3 regions of the Streptomyces sp. MK7 genome follow, and region 2 is predicted to be linked to each of the others. Evidence: riboswitches for the same ligand, from Rfam matches in the RefSeq annotation. Region 2 holds a riboswitch; each other region holds the start of a gene.

Region 1 (6,020 bases), on a different contig from region 2:
GAGGATCCGCAGACAGCGCTGCGGGGTGAGGTTCCACTCCTCGGCCAGCGGGGTGCCCTCGAACGGGATGAGGAAGTTCACCGGCACCGAGTCCGGGTCCAGCTCGCGCAGCGAGAACACCACGTCGACCAGGTCCTCGTCGCTCTCGCCCATGCCGGCGATGAGCCCGGAGCAGGCGGACAGCCCGGCCGCGTGCGCCTTGGTCACCGTGTCCACCCGGTCGGCGTAGGTGTGGGTGGTGGTGATGTCGCCGTAGGTCGCCTCGGAGGTGTTGAGGTTGTGGTTGTAGGCGTCGGCCCCGGCCTCGCGCAGCCGGTCGGCCTGGCCGTCGGAGAGCAGCCCGAGACAGGCGCACACCTCGACGCCCTCGTTCTGGTCCTTGATGGCCTTGATGGTCTCCGAGACCCGGTCCACGTCACGGTCGGTCGGGCCGCGACCGCTGGCCACCAGGCACACCCGCTTGGCGCCGCCGGCCAGCCCGGCCGCCGCGGCCCGCGAGGCCTCGTCCGGCTTGAGCCAGGTGTACTTGAGGATGTCCGCCTTCGAGCCGAGCCGCTGGGAGCAGTAGGAGCAGTCCTCGGGGCACAGGCCCGACTTGAGGTTGACCAGATAGTTGAGTTTCACCCGTCGGCCGAACCAGTGGCGGCGCACCTTTCCGGCCGCCGTCACCACATCGAGCAGGTCGTCGTCGGAGGTGGCCAGCACGGCCAGAGCTTCCTCGCGGGTCGGCAGCTCGCGCCGAAGCCCCTTGTCCAGCAGCGTGTTCAGCAGGTCCATGAGAGCTGATCCTGTCCTAAGGGACTGCCCCCGGCCAAGGAGAGTTTGCACAACTACCGACGGTTCGACGTGTGGGTATTGCCACACGATGCCCGGCTGGTCGTCCGGCTAGTGTCTGTGCACTGCCTACAAAAGCGCGGAGGAACCATGGCGTTCGGCTGGATCGACGAGCAGGCGGACGCACGCCGCCGGGCCGGACTCGTACGGACCCTGCGTCCCCGCCCGGCCGACTCGCCGCTGCTGGACCTGGCGAGCAACGACTACCTGGGGCTGGCCCGCCACCCCGAGGTGACCGACGCGGCCGCCGTGGCGGCGCGCACCTGGGGCGGCGGCTCCACCGGCTCCCGGCTCGTCACCGGCACCACCGAGCTGCACACGGAACTGGAGCGCGAGCTGGCGGACTTCTGCGGCTTCGAGGCGGCGCTCGTGTTCTCCTCCGGATACGCCGCCAACCTCGCCGCGGTCGCCGCGCTCGCGCCGCACGGCTCGCTGATCGTCTCCGACGCGGGCAACCACGCCTCGCTCATCGACGGCTGCCGGCTGGCCCGCGCCACCACACAGGTCGTCGCGCACGCCGACCCGGAGGCCGTGCGCAAGGCGCTCGGCACCCACGCCGGCGAGGCGGTCCTCGTCTCCGACACGGTGTTCTCCGTCGACGGCGACGCGGCCCCGCTGGCCGAGTTCGCGGCGGCCTGCCGGGAGCACGGCGCGGGGCTGGTCGTCGATGACGCCCACGGCCTGGGCGTCCTCGGCCCCGGCGGCCGCGGCGCCCCGCACGCCGCAGGGCTCGCGGGCGCCGACGACCTGGTGGTGACGGCCACGCTGTCCAAGTCGCTCGGCAGCCAGGGCGGGGCCGTGCTCGGACCTGCCCGGGTGATCGAACACCTGATCAACGCGGCCCGGACGTTCATCTTCGACACGGGCCTGGCCCCCGCCGCGGCCGGGGCGGCCCTCGCCGCCCTGAGACTGCTGCGCCGCGAGCCGGAGCGGGCGGTGCGGGCGCGCACGGTGGCGACCGAACTGCACGCACGCCTGACCGCCGCGGGGCTCGAGGCGGTGCGCCCGGACGCCGCGGTGGTCTCCGTGCGGGCGCCCTCCCCGGAGAGCGCCGTGCGCTGGGCGGCCGACTGCCGTGCGGCGGGCCTGGCCGTGGGCTGCTTCCGTCCTCCTTCCGTGCCCGACGGCATCTCACGGCTCCGGCTGACCGCCCGTGCCGACCTCTTTGGGGCTCAGATCGAACGCGCTGTACGGGTGATCGGCGAAACGCGGCCATGAGTCGGCGTGACACGGCCGTGCGCCACCGGATACGGACCTCAGATGCGGTGCACCGCGGCCGTGAAGTCCGCCCAGCTCTCGGGGGAGAAGAGCAGTGCGGGTCCGGTCGGGTCCTTGGAGTCGCGCACGGCGAGCAGTCCGGCGCACGGCCCTGAGGCCGGCCGGGCCGTCTCGACGCAGTTGTTGGCTCCCGTGCTGTAGCTGCTGCGCAGCCACCGCACACCGTGCAGATCGGTAGGGGAAGGTACGTGCCGCAGCAAAGCGGACATGGTGCCTCCTTACGCGGTTGCGTGCCGTGCCGTCACTTGTCGTGGTGTATCGCGGCGATGAACTCCAACGAGTCCTCGATCGAAAGCGCGTGGTACCGAAGGGAGTTGAAGGCCTCGGTGTAGGCCTCTAGGTCTTCTTTCCGTTCGAGATGGAGGCTACTCGTCAAGTGGTCGAGAACAACGACGTCCAGATCAGAAGTGTTCGAAAATGAAAAGATTACGAAAGGACCGGTGATGCCGATATGCGCTCCGGCGGCGAACGGCATTACCTGGAGCCGGACTTGGGGAAGCCGGGCCGCCCTGGTCAGGCGTTCCAGCTGCCGCGCCATCACCTCCGGCCCGCCCACCTCCCGGCGCAGCACCGCCTCGTCGAGCACGGCGTGCAGCTCCAGCGGCGGATCGGCCCGCAGCACGTCCTGCCGGGCCAGCCGCACCTCCACCAGGGCGTCCAGCCGGTCGTCGTCGAGTCCGTCCACGGCGGCCCGGGTCACCGCGCGGGCGTACTCCGGGGTCTGCAACAGCCCCGGGACCACCGAGGTCTCCAGGGTGCGCATCGCGGTGGCCTGGGACTCCAGGCTGATGAAGTCCCGGTACGTCGGCGGCAGTACGCCTCGATAGGCGTGCCACCAGTGCTGCCGTTCGTCGCCGTCGTCGGAGCCCGCCAGCACCATGAGCAAGTCGCGCAGCTGGGAGTCGCGGACCGCGTAGGCGTCCAGCAGTAACCGCACATCGGCCGGTTTGACCCCGCTCGCGCCGGTCTCGATCCGGCTCACCTTCGACTGGTGCCAGCCCACCAGTCGGGCCGCCTCACCACTGGTGAGGCCCGCACCGGCGCGCAGCGCGCGCAGTTCGGCGCCCAGCTTGCGGCGGCGCACCGCGGGACCGTGCTGCATCGACTGCTCCTCACTCCTTCTGGGCTCCTCGGTGACAGCCTCCGGAAACCCGGGCCGAATCCGCTCTGCCGTCGCACAGTTCACCGCTTCGAGCGACAGATATATGCATATCTTGGTGGATCGCCACCCGTGACCGGCCCGGTGGTGGCAGTCTGACGGCGAAGCACCAGTCCGGGACCGTACTCGAACCATCCGCTCCGTGTCGGACCGCGGTCCCGCGGGAAAGGGACGACGTCGCCATGGCAGACCATCTGGAAGCATCCGTCACTCTGCCGAGCGATCCCGCCTCGGTCTCCGCCGCCCGGACCTATGCGGTGGGCACCCTGGCGGAGTGGGGCCTGCCGTCGGACACGGATGCCGCCGAGACCGTACGGCTCATCGTCTCCGAACTCGCCACCAACGCCGTCCAGCACACCCTCGGGCAGTCACCCACCTTCACGGTGGACCTGGTCCTGGAACGTGACGAACAGCTGCGCATCGGGGTGACCGACAGCCACCCGCGCTTCCCCAGACGACTGCCGGCCGCCGTCCAGCAGGACAACGGCCGGGGGATGGTGATCATCCGCTGGCTCACCGCGGAGTGCGGCGGCAGCCTCACCGTGCGGCCCACTCGCGAGGGCGGCAAGACGGTCTGGATCGAGCTCCCGTGGACCTTCGAGGACCGCCCCGTGACGACGGCGGGCCGACGGGAATCCTAGGCATGGGCCGGACCGGGCCGGCGGGAGCCGGCCGGCGTGGCTGACGGGGTGCGCAGCAGCCCGGGGCGGTGGCGGCGGCCCAACGGCCGCGCCACCGCCCCGGGCTCGTCAGCTGACCCGGCCGTACCAGACGCTCCGGGTCCAGATCTTCTGCAGCCGCACCACGTCCCCGGTCTTCGGGGCGTGCCAGATCTTGCCCCCGCCGGCGTAGATGCCGACGTGGTAGACGTAGGAGCCCGAGTGGAAGAACACCAGGTCCCCGGCCCTGCGGCTGTGTGAGGAGATGTGGCGGGTCTTGTTGTACTGCTGGGCGGCCGTGCGCGGCAGCCTCTTGCCCGCCTTCTTGAACGAGTACAGCGTGAGCCCGGAGCAGTCGAACCTGCGCGGACCGGTCGCTCCCCACTGGTAGGGGGAGCCCTTCTTGGACGCCGCGATCTTGAGCGCCTTCGTCGCCAGGGCCGCGGCCGAGGCGTCCGGCGCGAAGCCCGGTACCACGATCGAGCCACCCACGGCGGCGATGGTCAGGGCCGAGGCCGTGCCGGCCCGGGCCATGAACGACGGGACACGATTGAGCGCAGTCATGCGCAACCCTTCGTCAGCCGCCTGTGAAGGATGACCTGTCGGATTCGGGCTGGCGAAGTAGCCCGGCCGCGTCGGACGCGGCTTCACCCCAAGGGCTGCTCGGCCCGGCCATGGCGTGACCGAACCGGCGACCCGTCGTGCTCGGGTCCTCCACTCCTGCCGATCCACTGCCGTCGACCGGTCGTCCGGGCGGCGGCAGGACTCGGCGTCCGCCCGGACCGCCCCGCCGCTGCGGCGGGGGCTTGTCGTCAGACAGGGATCTTGGCTCACGGATGTCCGAAAATCCCAATGAAACCGGGGATTTGTGTTGTTACTCACCACTCATCCGTTCGGGTGGACACCCATACCTTCGAACGTCTGTCGCTTTCCGGGGCGAGGCCCGGACCAGCGCCGTAACACCTCATTGCGCCAAGTGGGGCAGGCACGTTGCGCAACCGCTGCGGCCCCGAAAGAGGATGGCCGTTTCCACCGAAAGGCGGCACGTCATGTGGTCCGTTCCGGTCCATCTGCGCGCGCCGTGTCTCCGCAGCCCGGCCGTCGTGCGGCTGTGAGGGCGTCAACTCGCGCCAGCGGACGGCACGGTGACGCGGGCCGTGCGTTGGTCGCCGTCCAGGATCCGCAGCGCCCGCGCAAGCGTCGCCGCGTGCAGCTCCGTCTCGCCCCGCTGGTGCATCAGCGTCAGTGCGTCGCGCAGCTCGGCCGCCCTGCCGACCAGGGCCTGGGCGGCCCGCAGGCCCCGGTAGGTGTCGCCGGACCGGCCGGGGTTGATCCGGCCGAGCAGGTCCACCACGTCGAGGTAACGGTCGATCAGTTCCGCCTCGGCGCGGGTCAGCGCGGGCAGCGGCGGCAGCTCGGGTGGCAGCATCGTCGGCTCACCCCGCGTCCGGTGCGGTCCGTGCGGCGTCGCGGCCCGGGACGATCCGGTCCACCAGCCCGTACTCCAGCGCGCCCCGCGCGTCCAGGACCCGCTCGCGGTCCAGGTCCGCGGCCACCTGCTCCGGGCCGCGCCCGGTGTGCCGTACGAGCATGTCCTCCAGGCGGGCCCGCACGCGCAGCAGCTCCTCCGCCCGGACGGTCAGGTCCGACACCTGCCCCTCCACCGGCTCGGGCAGCGACGGCTGCCGCAGCACCATCCGTGCCCCGGGCAGCGCGGACCGCTTGCCCGGCGCGCCCGCGGCCAGCAGCACGGCGGCGGCGGCGACGGCCTGGCCCAGGCAGACCGTCGCCACGTCGCAGGAGACGAACGCCATCGTGTCGTGGATCGCCGCCATGGCCTCGAAGGAGCCGCCGGGCGAGTTGACGTACAGCGAGATGTCCCGGTCGGGGTTCTGGTGCTCGAGATGGACGAGCTGTGCGATGACGTCGTTCGCCGAGGTGTCGTCGATCGGTGTGCCGAGCAGGACGATCCGTTCCTCCAGGAGTTTGGCGTACGGATCCATGGTGCGTCGTCCGCCGCTCGTGAGCTCGGTGAACTCCGGCAGGACGTGGTGGTCGGACGGTCGGTTCATGGCGCATCCCTCCAGAAA
Region 2 (6,020 bases):
GTGGCAGGACCGGCAGGAGAAGGGCGGTTTGCGGACCGCCACCGCGATCGAAGGGACGTACATGCCCATGGGTCACACGGCCACAGCCGAGGCAGGCTCCGGCGGCCTGACAGCGACCGAGCACCGCCTGGCCAACGGTCTGCGCGTGGTGCTCTCCGAGGACCACCTGACCCCGGTCGCGGCGGTGTGCCTCTGGTACGACGTCGGCTCCCGCCACGAGGTCAAGGGACGGACCGGCCTGGCTCACCTTTTCGAGCACCTGATGTTCCAGGGCTCCGGCCAGGTGAAGGGGAACGGTCACTTCGAGCTGGTGCAGGGCGCCGGCGGCTCGCTCAACGGCACCACCAGCTTCGAGCGCACCAATTACTTCGAGACCATGCCCGCCCACCAGCTGGAGCTCGCCCTCTGGCTGGAGGCCGACCGCATGGGCTCCCTGCTCGCCGCCCTCGACGACGAGTCGATGGAGAACCAGCGGGACGTCGTGAAGAACGAACGCCGGCAGAGGTACGACAACGTCCCCTACGGCACCGCCTTCGAGAAGCTGACCGCCCTCGCCTACCCGGAGGGTCACCCGTACCACCACACGCCCATCGGTTCCATGGCGGACCTGGACGCGGCCACCCTGGAGGACGCCCGCGCGTTCTTCCGCACGTACTACGCCCCCAACAACGCCGTCCTCTCGGTCGTCGGCGACATCGACCCGCAGCAGACGCTGGCCTGGATCGAGAAGTACTTCGGCTCCATCCCGTCCCACGACGGCAAGCCCGCACCCCGCGACGGCTCGCTGCCCGAGATCATCGGCGACCAGCTGCGCGAGGTGATCGAGGAGGAGGTCCCGGCACGCGCCCTGATGGCCGCCTACCGGCTCCCGCACGACGGCACGCGCGCGTGCGACGCGGCCGACCTCGCGCTGACCATCCTGGGCGGCGGCGAGTCCTCCCGCCTCTACAACCGCCTGGTGCGCCGCGACCGCACCGCCGTCGCGGCCGGGTTCGGCCTGCTGCGGCTGGCCGGGGCGCCCTCCCTGGGCTGGCTGGACGTGAAGACCTCCGGTGACGTCGAGGTCCCGGTCATCGAGACCGCCATCGACGAGGAGCTCGCCCGGTTCGCCGAGGAGGGGCCCACGGCCGAGGAGATGGAGCGCGCCCAGGCCCAGCTCGAGCGCGAGTGGCTGGACCGGCTCGGCACGGTCGCGGGCCGCGCGGACGAGCTGTGCCGGTACGCGGTCCTCTTCGGCGACCCGCAGCTCGCCCTGACCGCCGTCAAGCGCGTCCTGGAGGTGACGCCCGAGGATGTCCAGGAGGTCGCCAAGGCGCGCCTGCGCCCCGACAACCGCGCGGTGCTCGTCTACGAGCCGACCACCGCCGACACGCCCGAAGCAGGCGACGCCCAGGACGAGGACGCCGCGGCCACCGACGACACCGAGGAGGCGGCGAAGTGACCGAGCTCGCCACGATGGACTTCCACCCCCAGCCCAAGGCGGGCGAGGCCAAGCCGTGGGCGTTCCCGGCGCCCGAGCGCGACACGCTGGACAACGGCATGACCGTCCTGCGCTGCCACCGCCCCGGCCAGCAGGTCGTCGCCGTCGAGGTGCTGCTGGACGCCCCCCTGGACGCCGAGCCGGCCGGCCTGGACGGTGTCGCCACGATCATGGCGCGGGCCTTCTCCGAGGGCACCGACAAGCACTCCGCCGAGGAGTTCGCCGCCGAGCTGGAGCGCGCCGGCGCCACCCTCGACACGCACGCCGACCACCCCGGCGTACGGCTCAGCCTGGAGGTCCCGGCTTCCCGCCTGGCCAAGGGACTCGGCCTGCTGGCCGACGCCCTCAGGGCGCCGGCGTTCGCCGACTCCGAGGTCGAGCGGCTGGTGCGCAACCGGCTCGACGAGATCCCGCACGAGCTGGCCAACCCCTCCCGTCGCGCCGCCATGGAGCTCTCCAAGGAGCTGTTCCCGGCCACCGCGCGCATGTCGCGCCCGCGCCAGGGCACCGAGGACACCGTCCGCGGCATCGACGCGGCGGCCGTACGCGCCTTCTACGACCGGCACGTCCGTCCCTCCACAGCCACCGCCGTGGTCGTCGGCGACCTCACCGGCATCGACCTCGACGAGCTGTTCGGCCAGACCCTGGGCGCCTGGACCGGCTCGCCGGCCAAGCCGCGGCCCGTGCCGGCGGTGCGCGCCGACGACACCGGCCGCGTGGTCATCGTGGACCGCCCCGGCGCCGTCCAGACCCAGCTGCTCATCGGCCGCATCGGCGCCGACCGGCACGACCGTGTGTGGCCCGCCCAGGTGCTCGGCACCTACTGCCTCGGCGGCACCCTCACCTCCCGTCTGGACCGCGTCCTGCGCGAGGAGAAGGGCTACACCTACGGTGTGCGGGCGTTCGGCCAGGTGCTGCGCTCGGCCCCCGACGGCTCGGGCGCCGCGATGCTCGCGATCAGCGGCTCGGTGGACACGCCGAACACCGGCCCGGCGCTGGACGACCTGTTCACGGTGCTGCGCAAGCTCGCCGCCGAGGGCCTCACCGACGCCGAGCGGGACGTCGCCGTGCAGAACCTCGTCGGTGTGGCGCCGCTCAAGTACGAGACGGCCGCCGCCGTGGCGAGCACGCTGGCCGACCAGGTCGAGCAGCACCTGCCCGACGACTACCAGGGGACGCTCTATCAGCAACTCGCCGCCACCGGCACGGTGGAGGCCACCGCGGCGGTCGTCAGCGCCTTTCCGGTGGACCGGCTGGTGACGATCCTCGTCGGTGACGCGGCGCAGATCGGGCAGCCCGTGGAGGCCCTGGGCATCGGCCGGGTGAGCGTCGTCGCGGCCGAGTAGCGGCCCTCGGGGACACCGTCCGGCAGCGGACGTGAGGCACGCGCGCGTGGGGCCCTGGTGACCGAAGCGTCGTCAGGGCCTCACGATGTCCGAATTGGGGGAGAGGTTGCCTGTCTGCCCTGTGGCATGCGCTACAAAAGTCCGGATCGGTTTGGGAACTGACAGCGCGCCCCTCTAGCGTCGGTCCGGCTGTTCGTCGGGCAGTGCGCCGCACCCGCGGCACCGGACAGCCATCGCCGAGTCCCCGTACGGCGCGAGCCAGGGGAGCCGGGGACCCACCCAGTCCCTGGGGTGAATCGGACACCCGCGCGCGCAGTGAGGGGTCCGTAGGAGACCTTCCTGCTCCGAACCCGTCAGCTAACCCGGTAGGCGAGAGGGAAGGAAAGGACCAGCCTCTACATGGCGTTCACGCGCGCCACCGGGAAGCATCGCCGCCCCAGCCGGATGCACCGCACCACCGCCCGCGCGGTGGGTGCCGCGGCGCTCACCACCACCGGAGTCCTCGGTACTCTCGCCGCCGCACCGGCCCTGGCCGCCGAGGTCCCCGCCCCCGAGGAGACCGGCCTGACCCCGGTCATCACCATCGGCGACAGCATCGCCGAAAAGATCGACGCCCAGGCCGCCGCCCAGCGGCAGGCCGCCGAGCAGAAGAAGGCCGAGGAGGCCGCGCGCCAGAAGGCCGCCGAGCTGGCGAAGAAGGAGCGCGAGGCCAAGGAGCGCGCCGCCCGCGAGGCCGAGCGCAAGCGCCTCAACGCCTTCGTGCCGCCGATCTCCGGCTCGTACGTCTCCACCGGCTACAAGGCCGGCGGCTCCCTGTGGTCCTCCGGCTCCCACACCGGCATCGACTTCCACGCCGCGAGCGGCACCTCCGTGCACGCCGTCGGCGTCGGCACCGTCGTCGAGACCGGCTGGGGCGGGGCGTACGGCAACCAGATCGTGATCAGGATGGCCGACGGCATGTACACCCAGTACGGCCACCTGTCGTCCATCGGCGTCTCGGTGGGCCAGAAGGTCGTCCCGGGCCAGCAGATAGGCCTGTCCGGCGCGACCGGCAACGTCACCGGACCGCACCTCCACTTCGAGGCCCGCACCACCCCGGACTACGGCTCCGACATCGACCCGGTCGCCTACCTCCGCAAGCACGGTGTGAACGTCTGAGCGACTCGCGCAGCCCTGCCCGAAAGCCCCGGCCGGTGAAGCCGGGGCTTTCGGCGTTCCGGGCGCGGCGCTGTCCAAAAAATATCCATGGATTCCGGCCCGCCGTCGGAAATTCCCGCTCACTGGAATAGAGTCACGGAACGGGCGTCCGGTGTGGCGCACAACGGGGATTCCGGCGGGATTCAGGCGGAGGTCGGTCATGCGTATTCCGGCGCACTCGGTGTGCACGGCGATCCGGGACGACATCGTCGCCGGAGTCCATGAGCGCGGCAGCCGGCTCACCGAGGAGGTCCTCGCCCGCCGCTACGGCGTCTCGCGGGTCCCCGTGCGAGAGGCCCTGCGCACCCTGGAGGCCGAGGGCTTCGTGGTGACCCGGCGGCACGCCGGGGCGTGCGTGGCGGAGCCCACCGAGCAGGAGGCCGCCGACCTGCTGGAGATGCGGCTGCTGCTGGAACCGCTGGCCGCCTCCCGGGCCGCCCAGCGCCGCACGGAGGCCCATCTGAAGGTGTTGCGCGGCCTGGTCAGGCTGGGGCAGGAGCGGGCCGCGAGCGGCGGCGGCGAGGAGCTGCGGTCCCTGGGGAGCTGGTTCCACGAGACGCTCACCCAGGCCTGCGACAGCCCGGCGCTCACCGCCATGCTGACCCAGCTGCGGCACAAGATCGCCTGGATGTACTCGGTGCCCGTCCCGGCCGACCCCGTGGAGTCCTGGGCCGAGCACGGTGCCATCGCCGACGCGGTGGCGCGCGGCGACGGCGAGCGCGCGCGGGCGCTGACCGCCCTGCACGCCGAGCGCGCGACCGCCGCCCACCGCGTGAGGACTTCGCAACGTCCCGTAAACACATCGGGAGCGCGGAATTAACGTGAGGGCCGTATACAAAGAGGGGAATTCGGAGTGGGGGTATTTGCCCTGCCCGTTTTCATGGACGGCTTTCAAGTGCGTCGGAATTTCGTTCGGAGCGTTGTGCGGTCGATTCGTCTGAGCCGATCCACTGCGTCGACCCTCCGAGCCGGTCTACCCGGCCGATCTGATGAGGCCGATCCGCGGCCGGTCCGCTCAGGGACGAGCCGGAAAAAGCGAAGCCGCGCCGCCCGGCCCGGGCGACGCGGCTTCGGTGCTCGAGACGCGACGTCAGCGCTCGATCGGACCGTCAGACCGTCTCGGGAAGCTCCTCGAGCCCCTCGGAGACCAGCTTGGCCAGCCGGTCCAGGGCGGCGTCCGCGCCCTCGGCGTCGGAGGCCAGGACGACCTCCTCGCCGCCCTGGGCGCCGAGGCCGAGGACGGCCAGCATGGAGGCGGCGTTGACGGGGCTGCCGTCGGCCTTGGCGATCGTCACGGGGACACCTGCGGCCGTGGCGGCCCGGACGAAGATGGAAGCGGGGCGGGCGTGGAGGCCCTCGGCCCAGCCGACGTTGACGCGGCGCTCAGCCATGTGATGCTGCCCTTCGGTGTATCAGGGTTGTCTAGACCAGTTTCCCACACGTGGAGCACGCCCGGAGCGGCACGGTGTCCCGTTCCGGAATGCGTCGGACCGCGGCCTCGATCCGATGGGTGTCCTTGCGCGGTTCCTCCACAGACTGCCTCGCGCCGTTGTCGGACGCTAGCCGTACTCTGGGCCCCATGCAGACCTCGTCGGACCGGCATGAGTATCCCGCCCACTGGGAGGCCGACGTGGTGCTGCGCGACGGCGGCACCGCACGGATCCGCCCCATCACCGCCCAGGACGCCGACCGCTTGGTCAGCTTCTACGAGCAGGTCTCGGACGAGTCCAAGTACTACCGCTTCTTCGCGCCCTATCCGCGTCTGTCCGCGAAGGACGTCCACCGCTTCACGCACCACGACTTTGTGGACAGGGTGGGACTCGCGGCCACGATCGGCGGCGAGTTCATCGCCACCGTACGCTATGACCGCGTCGGCGCCGGTGGCGTGCCCGCCTCCGCACCGGCCGACGAAGCGGAGGTCGCCTTCCTGGTGCAGGACGCCCACCAGGGGCGAGGAGTCGCCTCGGCCCTCCTGGAACACATCGCGGCCGTCGCCC
Region 3 (6,020 bases), on a different contig from region 2:
GCACCACGACCTGACCCGGTTCGCCGGCAAGGAGCTGATCGTCGTAGGTGCCGGCCAGTCCGCGCTGGAGACCGCCGTGCTCGCGGCGGAGGCCGGCGCGCGGGTGCGGGTGGTGGCGCGCGGCCGCGGCAAGGTCGCCTTCGGCGCCCCGCCCTGGGACCAGCCCAGGCTGCGCCCCGAGTCCCCCTTCGGCCGCGCCTGGTCGCTGTGGGCGCTCAGCCACTACCCCCACCCCTACCGCCGCCTGCCCGCCCAGGTACGCCACTACCTGGCCCGACGGGTCCTCGGCCCGCTCGGCGCCTGGTGGCTGCGCGACCGCTTCGAGGGAACGGTGCCGGTCGTCGAGGTGGCCCGGATCGTTCGCGCCGAGGCGCTCGACGGCCGCGCGGCACTGACCGTGCGCACCCTGGGCAGCAGCACCCGGGAACTGACCGCCGACCACATCGTGGCGGCGACCGGCTACCGCGTCGACCTGGCCGCGCTGGGCTTCCTCGGCCACGAGCTGCGCACGGAGCTCGCGGTGAGCCGGGGTGCCCCGAAGCTCGGGGCGGGCTACGTCTCCTCGGTCCCGGGCCTGTACTTCACGGGGCTGCCGGCGGCGGCGTCGTACGGCCCGGTGATGCGCTTCGTGTGCGGCACGGAGTTCGCCTCACCACGGCTGGCACGCCACCTGGCGGCGGCACACGGCTGAGCATCTCGCGGACGCCGGAGGCGAGTTGGAGGGAGGTGGCCGGTAAGGAGGGGGCCGCGGGGGTCGTCCGGTTCCGGTGGGGCCGGGGGTGCGGCGGATCCGTATTCTCTGATCATGCCCGCTCCCCTTGCCTATGCCCTCATCGCCACCGACCTGGACGGAACGCTCCTGCGCGGCGACGACACCGTGTCCGAGCGGTCCCTGGCCGCGCTCGCGCGGGCGGCGGCGGCCGGTGCCCGGCACCTCGTCGTGACCGGCCGGCCGGCGCCGAGGGTCCGGACGCTGCTGAAGGCCCTGGGCTCCACGGGCCTCGCGGTGTGCGGCCAGGGAGCGCAGCTCTACGACGCGGCGGCGGACCGTCTGCTGTGGTCGGTCACGCTGGACACGGAGACGGCCGAGACCGCGCTCGGCAAGATCGAGGCCGAGGTGGGGGAGGTGTACGCCGCGGTCGACCAGGACGGAGCGGACGGGCTCACGCTCATCGAGCCGGGGTACCGCATGCCGCACCCGACCCTGCCGGCGTCGCGGGTCGAGCGGCGCGAGGAGCTGTGGCAGGCGCCGATCAGCAAGGTGCTGCTGCGCCATCCCGTGCTGTCCGACGACGAGTTGGCCGAGGTGGCCCGTGGCGCGGTCGGTTCGCTCGCCACGGTCACCATGTCGGGGCCGGGCACGGTCGAGCTGCAGCCGTGCGGCATCACCAAGGCGACCGGGCTGGCGCTGGCCGCCGAGCGCCTGAGGCTCGGCCGGCACAGCGCCCTGGCCTTCGGTGACATGCCGAACGACATCCCCATGTTCCAGTGGGCCGCCCGGGGTGTGGCCATGGCCGACGCCCATCACGAGCTGAAGGCCGTGGCCGACGAGGTCACCTTGTCGAACGAGGACGACGGCGTCGCCGTCGTCCTCGAGCGGTTGTTCCCCTAGAGAACAGGTGGGACGACCGATCAGTACGCGCTGAAGACGTTGTCGATCGAGCCGTACCGGTCGGCCGCGTAGTTGCAGGCGGCCGTGATGTTCGCGACCGGGTCGTAGATGTCGAACGAGGTGCCGTCCACGTGGTACGCGTTGAAGGTCGGCTGGATGACCTGCAGCAGGCCCTTGGACGGGATGCCCTTGGCGGCGTTGGAGTCCCAGAGGTTGATGGCCCGCGGGTTGCCGGACGACTCGCGCATCACGTTGCGGTAGATGCCGTTGTAGCTGCCCGGGATGCCCTTGTCGGCCATGATCGCGAGGGACTCGCGGATCCAGCCGTCGAGGTTGTTCGGATAGGCGACCGTGCTCGCGGCCCTGGTGGTGGTGCTCTTGGCCGGGGTGGCGGCGGAGGCGCTGGTGGCGCCGATGAGCGGCAGGGCGAGGACGGCGGCACCGGTGCCGCTGACGGCGAGGGTGCGGACGAGACGAGCGGCGCGGGTACGGCGCTGGACCTGTGCGGGCATGGGAATTCCTCTCCTACGCCTGCGAGGTGAGCTGTCGGGTTCGGGCGGGGAGGTGCCCGGCCGTGTCCCGGAGGACATGGCTTCACCCCAAGCCGTTCCGGCACGGCGTACGACGACGTACGACGCTCCGGCCCGGCGACTTACCTGGGTCCCCCGCTCCTGCCATGAGTGGTTCGGTCGATGGGCATCGGGCGGCGGCAGGATTCGGCGTCCGCTCGATGGACCGGGAACGTATGCGAGAGCACACGCCCGGAACAAGTGCTCGGATTACAGATCGTCCTGTTTGACCTTGATCTGAGGCGTTTGGGGTGCTTGATCCTTTGCTGTTGCCAAGGGTCAACTGGCATGCGGGGGAAGGGAAGGCAAGGAGACGGGGCGCACGGAGGGTCGAAGGCCCGGCGTGACCCAACTCACGGTTTCATGGGACGAGGAGCAATTACGGCTAAGCGGAATATAGATGGCAATAGGGTTAAATCGGGCCATGGAGTGTGCGGGCGTGACGGTCGTCACTTCGGGTGACGTCGTGGCCTGTGTGTACGTGTGCACCTGTGCGCATGTGTGCGAGTGGGGGCGGCCGCGGGTAGGGAGAGGTAAGTCGATAAATATCTGTTCATATGTGGTGAACGAAAACATATCGGGCGTGATCCGATACCGCCTGGCCTGTATAGGTGGGCGCCATCGGTGATCGAAACGTGACCGGATACGCTGACTTGAGTGATGGCAGCGACCTATCGACAAACCGTGTAAGCGCCAGCAGACACCAGCAGACAGGAGACCCCTCGTGACCGTCGTCGGGCCGTTCGGGCTGAGCGTGCGGGACCAGGCTCTCGAAGCCGATGTCCAGGCCGGATTGGCGGCTGTCGAGGAAGGGCTGCTCGAAGCCACCAAGAGCGAGGTCCCCTTCATCACCGAGGCCGCGCAGCACCTGGTCAAGGCGGGCGGGAAGCGGTTCCGGCCGCTGCTCGTGATGCTGGCGGCGCAGTTCGGCGACCCGTACGCGCCGGGGGTCGTGCCCGCGGCCGTGGTGGTGGAGCTGACCCACCTGGCGACGCTGTACCACGACGACGTGATGGACGAGGCCGCGGTGCGGCGCGGAGTGGCCAGCGCGAACACCCGCTGGGGCAACTCCGTCGCGGTCCTCACCGGCGACTTCCTGTTCGCCCGGGCCTCCCAGATCCTCGCCGACCTCGGGCCCGAGGCGGTCCGCGTGCAGGCACTGGCGTTCGAGCGGCTCGTCACCGGGCAGATCCTGGAGACGGCGGGGCCCCAGGACGGACGGGATCCGGTCGACCACTACCTGGACGTGCTGGGCGGCAAGACGGGGTCGCTGGTGGCCGTGTCGTGCCGGTTCGGCGCGATGATGTCCGGGGCCGACGAGACCGTCGTGGACGTGCTGACGCAGTACGGGGAGCGGCTGGGCGTCGCCTTCCAGCTGGCCGACGACGTGCTGGACATCGCCTCCGACTCGCACGAGTCCGGCAAGACCCCGGGGACGGACCTGCGGGAGGGCATCGCGACCCTGCCGGTGCTGCGGCTGCGCGAGCGCGCGCAGCGGCTGGGACTGTCCGAGGACATCGCGCTGTGCGAGCTGCTGGACTCCGACCTGAGCGACGACGCGCGGCATGCGGAGGCGCTCGCGGCGCTGCGGGAGCACCCCGCCCTGGAACAGGCCCGCCGGGACACCGTGCGGTACGCGGAGGAGGCGCGCGCCGCGCTGGCGCCGCTGCCCGAGTGCGACGCGAAGGCCGCGCTGCTTCAGCTGTGCGACGCGGTGGTGCACCGCGCCGGCTGAGGCCGGTCCTCCCCGAAGCGGCCGGCCGGGGCCGGTTCTCCTCACAGATCGCGGGCGGCGTCTCCACCCCACCCCTACGGGATGGTGGAGACGCCGCCGCTTCGTGTCATACCGCAGGCGTACGCGGAGTTGGCTCCGCGGTCTGACGCTTCCGCGCGGCCGATTTGGTCAGATGGAAACCACGGACCACACCACTCCTCACCGATTCGGGTGAGAATGGCGGCTCGGGGTGGGAGCAGTACAGACGGGCAGCCGCCGCCGACGACGGAGGTAAGGCACACATGGCACCGTACGAATCCGACGACACCAGGAACGCGGCGGTCGACGACCCGCACTCGGCGCGGCGCAAGGCCGCGCGCTACGTCGTCCCGGTCGCGGTGGTGGGGGTGGCGGCGGCGACCATCGGGCTCGTCCCCGCACTCGCCGACTCCGGCGACCCGGACCTGCCGAAGATCACCGCGCAGCAACTCATCGAGAAAATCGCCAAGTCGGACGTCCAGCAGCTGTCCGGCACGGCAAAGATCACCACCGACCTCGGTCTGCCGAACCTCGGCGGTCTGGAGAGCGGCCTGCTCTCCGGCGCCGCCAAGGGCGGTGACGGATCGTCGGCCGACCCGAGCACCAAACTGACCGAGCTGGCCGCCGGCACGCACACCCTGCGCGTCGCGGCCGACGGCCCGGACCGGCAGAAGGTCTCGCTGATCGAGAGCGCCGCCGAGTACAGCCTCATCCACAACGGCAAGGACGTCTGGGGCTACGACAGCAAGTCCAACGAGGTCTACCACAGCACCGCGGACCAGGACGGCACCAAGCACCGGGACGAGGTGCCGGCCACGCCCGGGGACTTCGCCGACCAGGCCCTGAAGTCGGTCGACGACACCACCTCGGTGACCGTCGACGGCACCGCGCAGGTCGCCGGCCGGGACGCCTACCGGCTGGTCATCAAGCCCAAGCACGCCTCCGGCACCACGGTCGGTGTGATCAGCATCGCGGTGGACTCCAAGACCGGGATGCCGCTGAAGTTCACGCTCACCCCGGCGAGCGGGGGTGCCGCCGTGGTGGACGCCGGCTTCACCCAGGTCAGCTTCGCCAAGCCGGCCGCGTCCACCTTCGACTTCACGCCGCCCAAGGGCGCGAAGGTCACCGAGAAGAAGGACACCGAGGCGGGCGCGCGCTCCGTCCGGCCGGGGGTCCCGCACCAGGACCTCACCCCGCAGAAGGGGCTCGCCAAGGAGGGCACGAAGGTCCTCGGCAAGGGCTGGAACTCCATCGCGGTCCTCGACTCCGGCACCAAGGGCGGCATCCCGTCGTCCTCCGGCAAGGGGGACCTGGGCGGCTTCCTCGGCTCGCTCGGCGACCACGTCAGCGGGAAGTTCGGCAAGGGCACGGTCTTCTCCACCCGCCTGGTCAACGCCCTGATCACGGACGACGGCAAGGTCTACGTCGGCACCGTCACCAAGGACGCCCTGGTGAAGGCGGCGAACGCCGGACAGTAGGCACGCGAGAGCACGACGGACCGAGGGAGCCGAGGGAGCCGATGGACGAGGTGTCCGCCACGCAGCCGGAGCGGGCCGCGCGGGGTGCGGAAGACGGCGTCATCCACACCCGTGCGCTCACCAAGCGCTACCGAGGCGGGCAGCTCGCCGTCGACGGCCTGGACCTGACCGTCCCGGCGGGCAGCGTCTTCGGCTTCCTCGGTCCGAACGGCTCGGGCAAGACCACCACCATCCGCATGCTGATGGGGCTGATCGAACCCACGTCCGGCACGGCACGGGTCCTGGGGCAGCCCATGCCCCGCTCCTCGCGCGCCGTGCTGCCGCACGTCGGCGCGCTGATCGAGGGCCCGGCGCTGTACGGCTTCCTGACCGGCCGGGACAACCTGCTGCGCTACGACGCCGCCGACCCGACCGCCGATCCGCGCACCCGCGGGGCCCGGGTCGCGGCCGCACTGGACCGGGTGGGTCTGACCGCCGCCGCGGGCAAGAAGGCCAGGGCGTACTCGCTGGGCATGAAGCAGCGCCTCGGACTCGCCGCCGCGCTGCTCCAGCCGCGCAGACTGCTCGTCCTGGACGAACCGACCAACGGCCTCGACCCGCAGGGCATG

The links. A riboswitch is a leader RNA that binds a small molecule or an ion and turns the genes downstream of it on or off. The one in region 2 is predicted to bind cyclic di-AMP.
Positions count from the first base shown of each region.
Region 1: linked by a shared signal. The riboswitch ahead of R2S09_RS20695 (C40 family peptidase) and the one ahead of R2S09_RS23005 (M23 family metallopeptidase) in region 2 are both predicted to bind cyclic di-AMP.
Region 3: linked by a shared signal. The riboswitch ahead of R2S09_RS22350 (transglycosylase SLT domain-containing protein) and the one ahead of R2S09_RS23005 (M23 family metallopeptidase) in region 2 are both predicted to bind cyclic di-AMP.

Region 1 covers NZ_JAVACL010000018.1:50,646-56,665, forward strand. Annotated here, with positions in the region: gene bioB (biotin synthase BioB) at 1-777, opposite strand, end outside; gene R2S09_RS20675 (8-amino-7-oxononanoate synthase) at 925-2,052, shown strand; gene R2S09_RS20680 (DUF397 domain-containing protein) at 2,091-2,321, opposite strand; gene R2S09_RS20685 (helix-turn-helix transcriptional regulator) at 2,354-3,214, opposite strand; gene R2S09_RS20690 (ATP-binding protein) at 3,454-3,912, shown strand; gene R2S09_RS20695 (C40 family peptidase) at 4,021-4,494, opposite strand; cyclic di-AMP (ydaO/yuaA leader) riboswitch at 4,498-4,712, opposite strand; gene R2S09_RS20700 (hypothetical protein) at 5,051-5,359, opposite strand; gene R2S09_RS20705 (ATP-dependent Clp protease proteolytic subunit) at 5,367-6,002, opposite strand.
Region 2 covers NZ_JAVACL010000021.1:138,178-144,197, reverse strand. Annotated here, with positions in the region: gene R2S09_RS23015 (pitrilysin family protein) at 68-1,441, shown strand; gene R2S09_RS23010 (pitrilysin family protein) at 1,438-2,826, shown strand; cyclic di-AMP (ydaO/yuaA leader) riboswitch at 3,051-3,213, shown strand; gene R2S09_RS23005 (M23 family metallopeptidase) at 3,226-3,984, shown strand; gene R2S09_RS23000 (GntR family transcriptional regulator) at 4,184-4,843, shown strand; gene R2S09_RS22995 (HPr family phosphocarrier protein) at 5,133-5,414, opposite strand; gene R2S09_RS22990 (GNAT family N-acetyltransferase) at 5,603-6,020, shown strand, end outside.
Region 3 covers NZ_JAVACL010000020.1:118,873-124,892, forward strand. Annotated here, with positions in the region: gene R2S09_RS22340 (FAD-dependent oxidoreductase) at 1-691, shown strand, start outside; gene R2S09_RS22345 (Cof-type HAD-IIB family hydrolase) at 806-1,612, shown strand; gene R2S09_RS22350 (transglycosylase SLT domain-containing protein) at 1,633-2,124, opposite strand; cyclic di-AMP (ydaO/yuaA leader) riboswitch at 2,128-2,313, opposite strand; gene R2S09_RS22355 (polyprenyl synthetase family protein) at 2,906-3,916, shown strand; gene R2S09_RS22360 (DUF2092 domain-containing protein) at 4,198-5,412, shown strand; gene R2S09_RS22365 (ABC transporter ATP-binding protein) at 5,454-6,020, shown strand, end outside.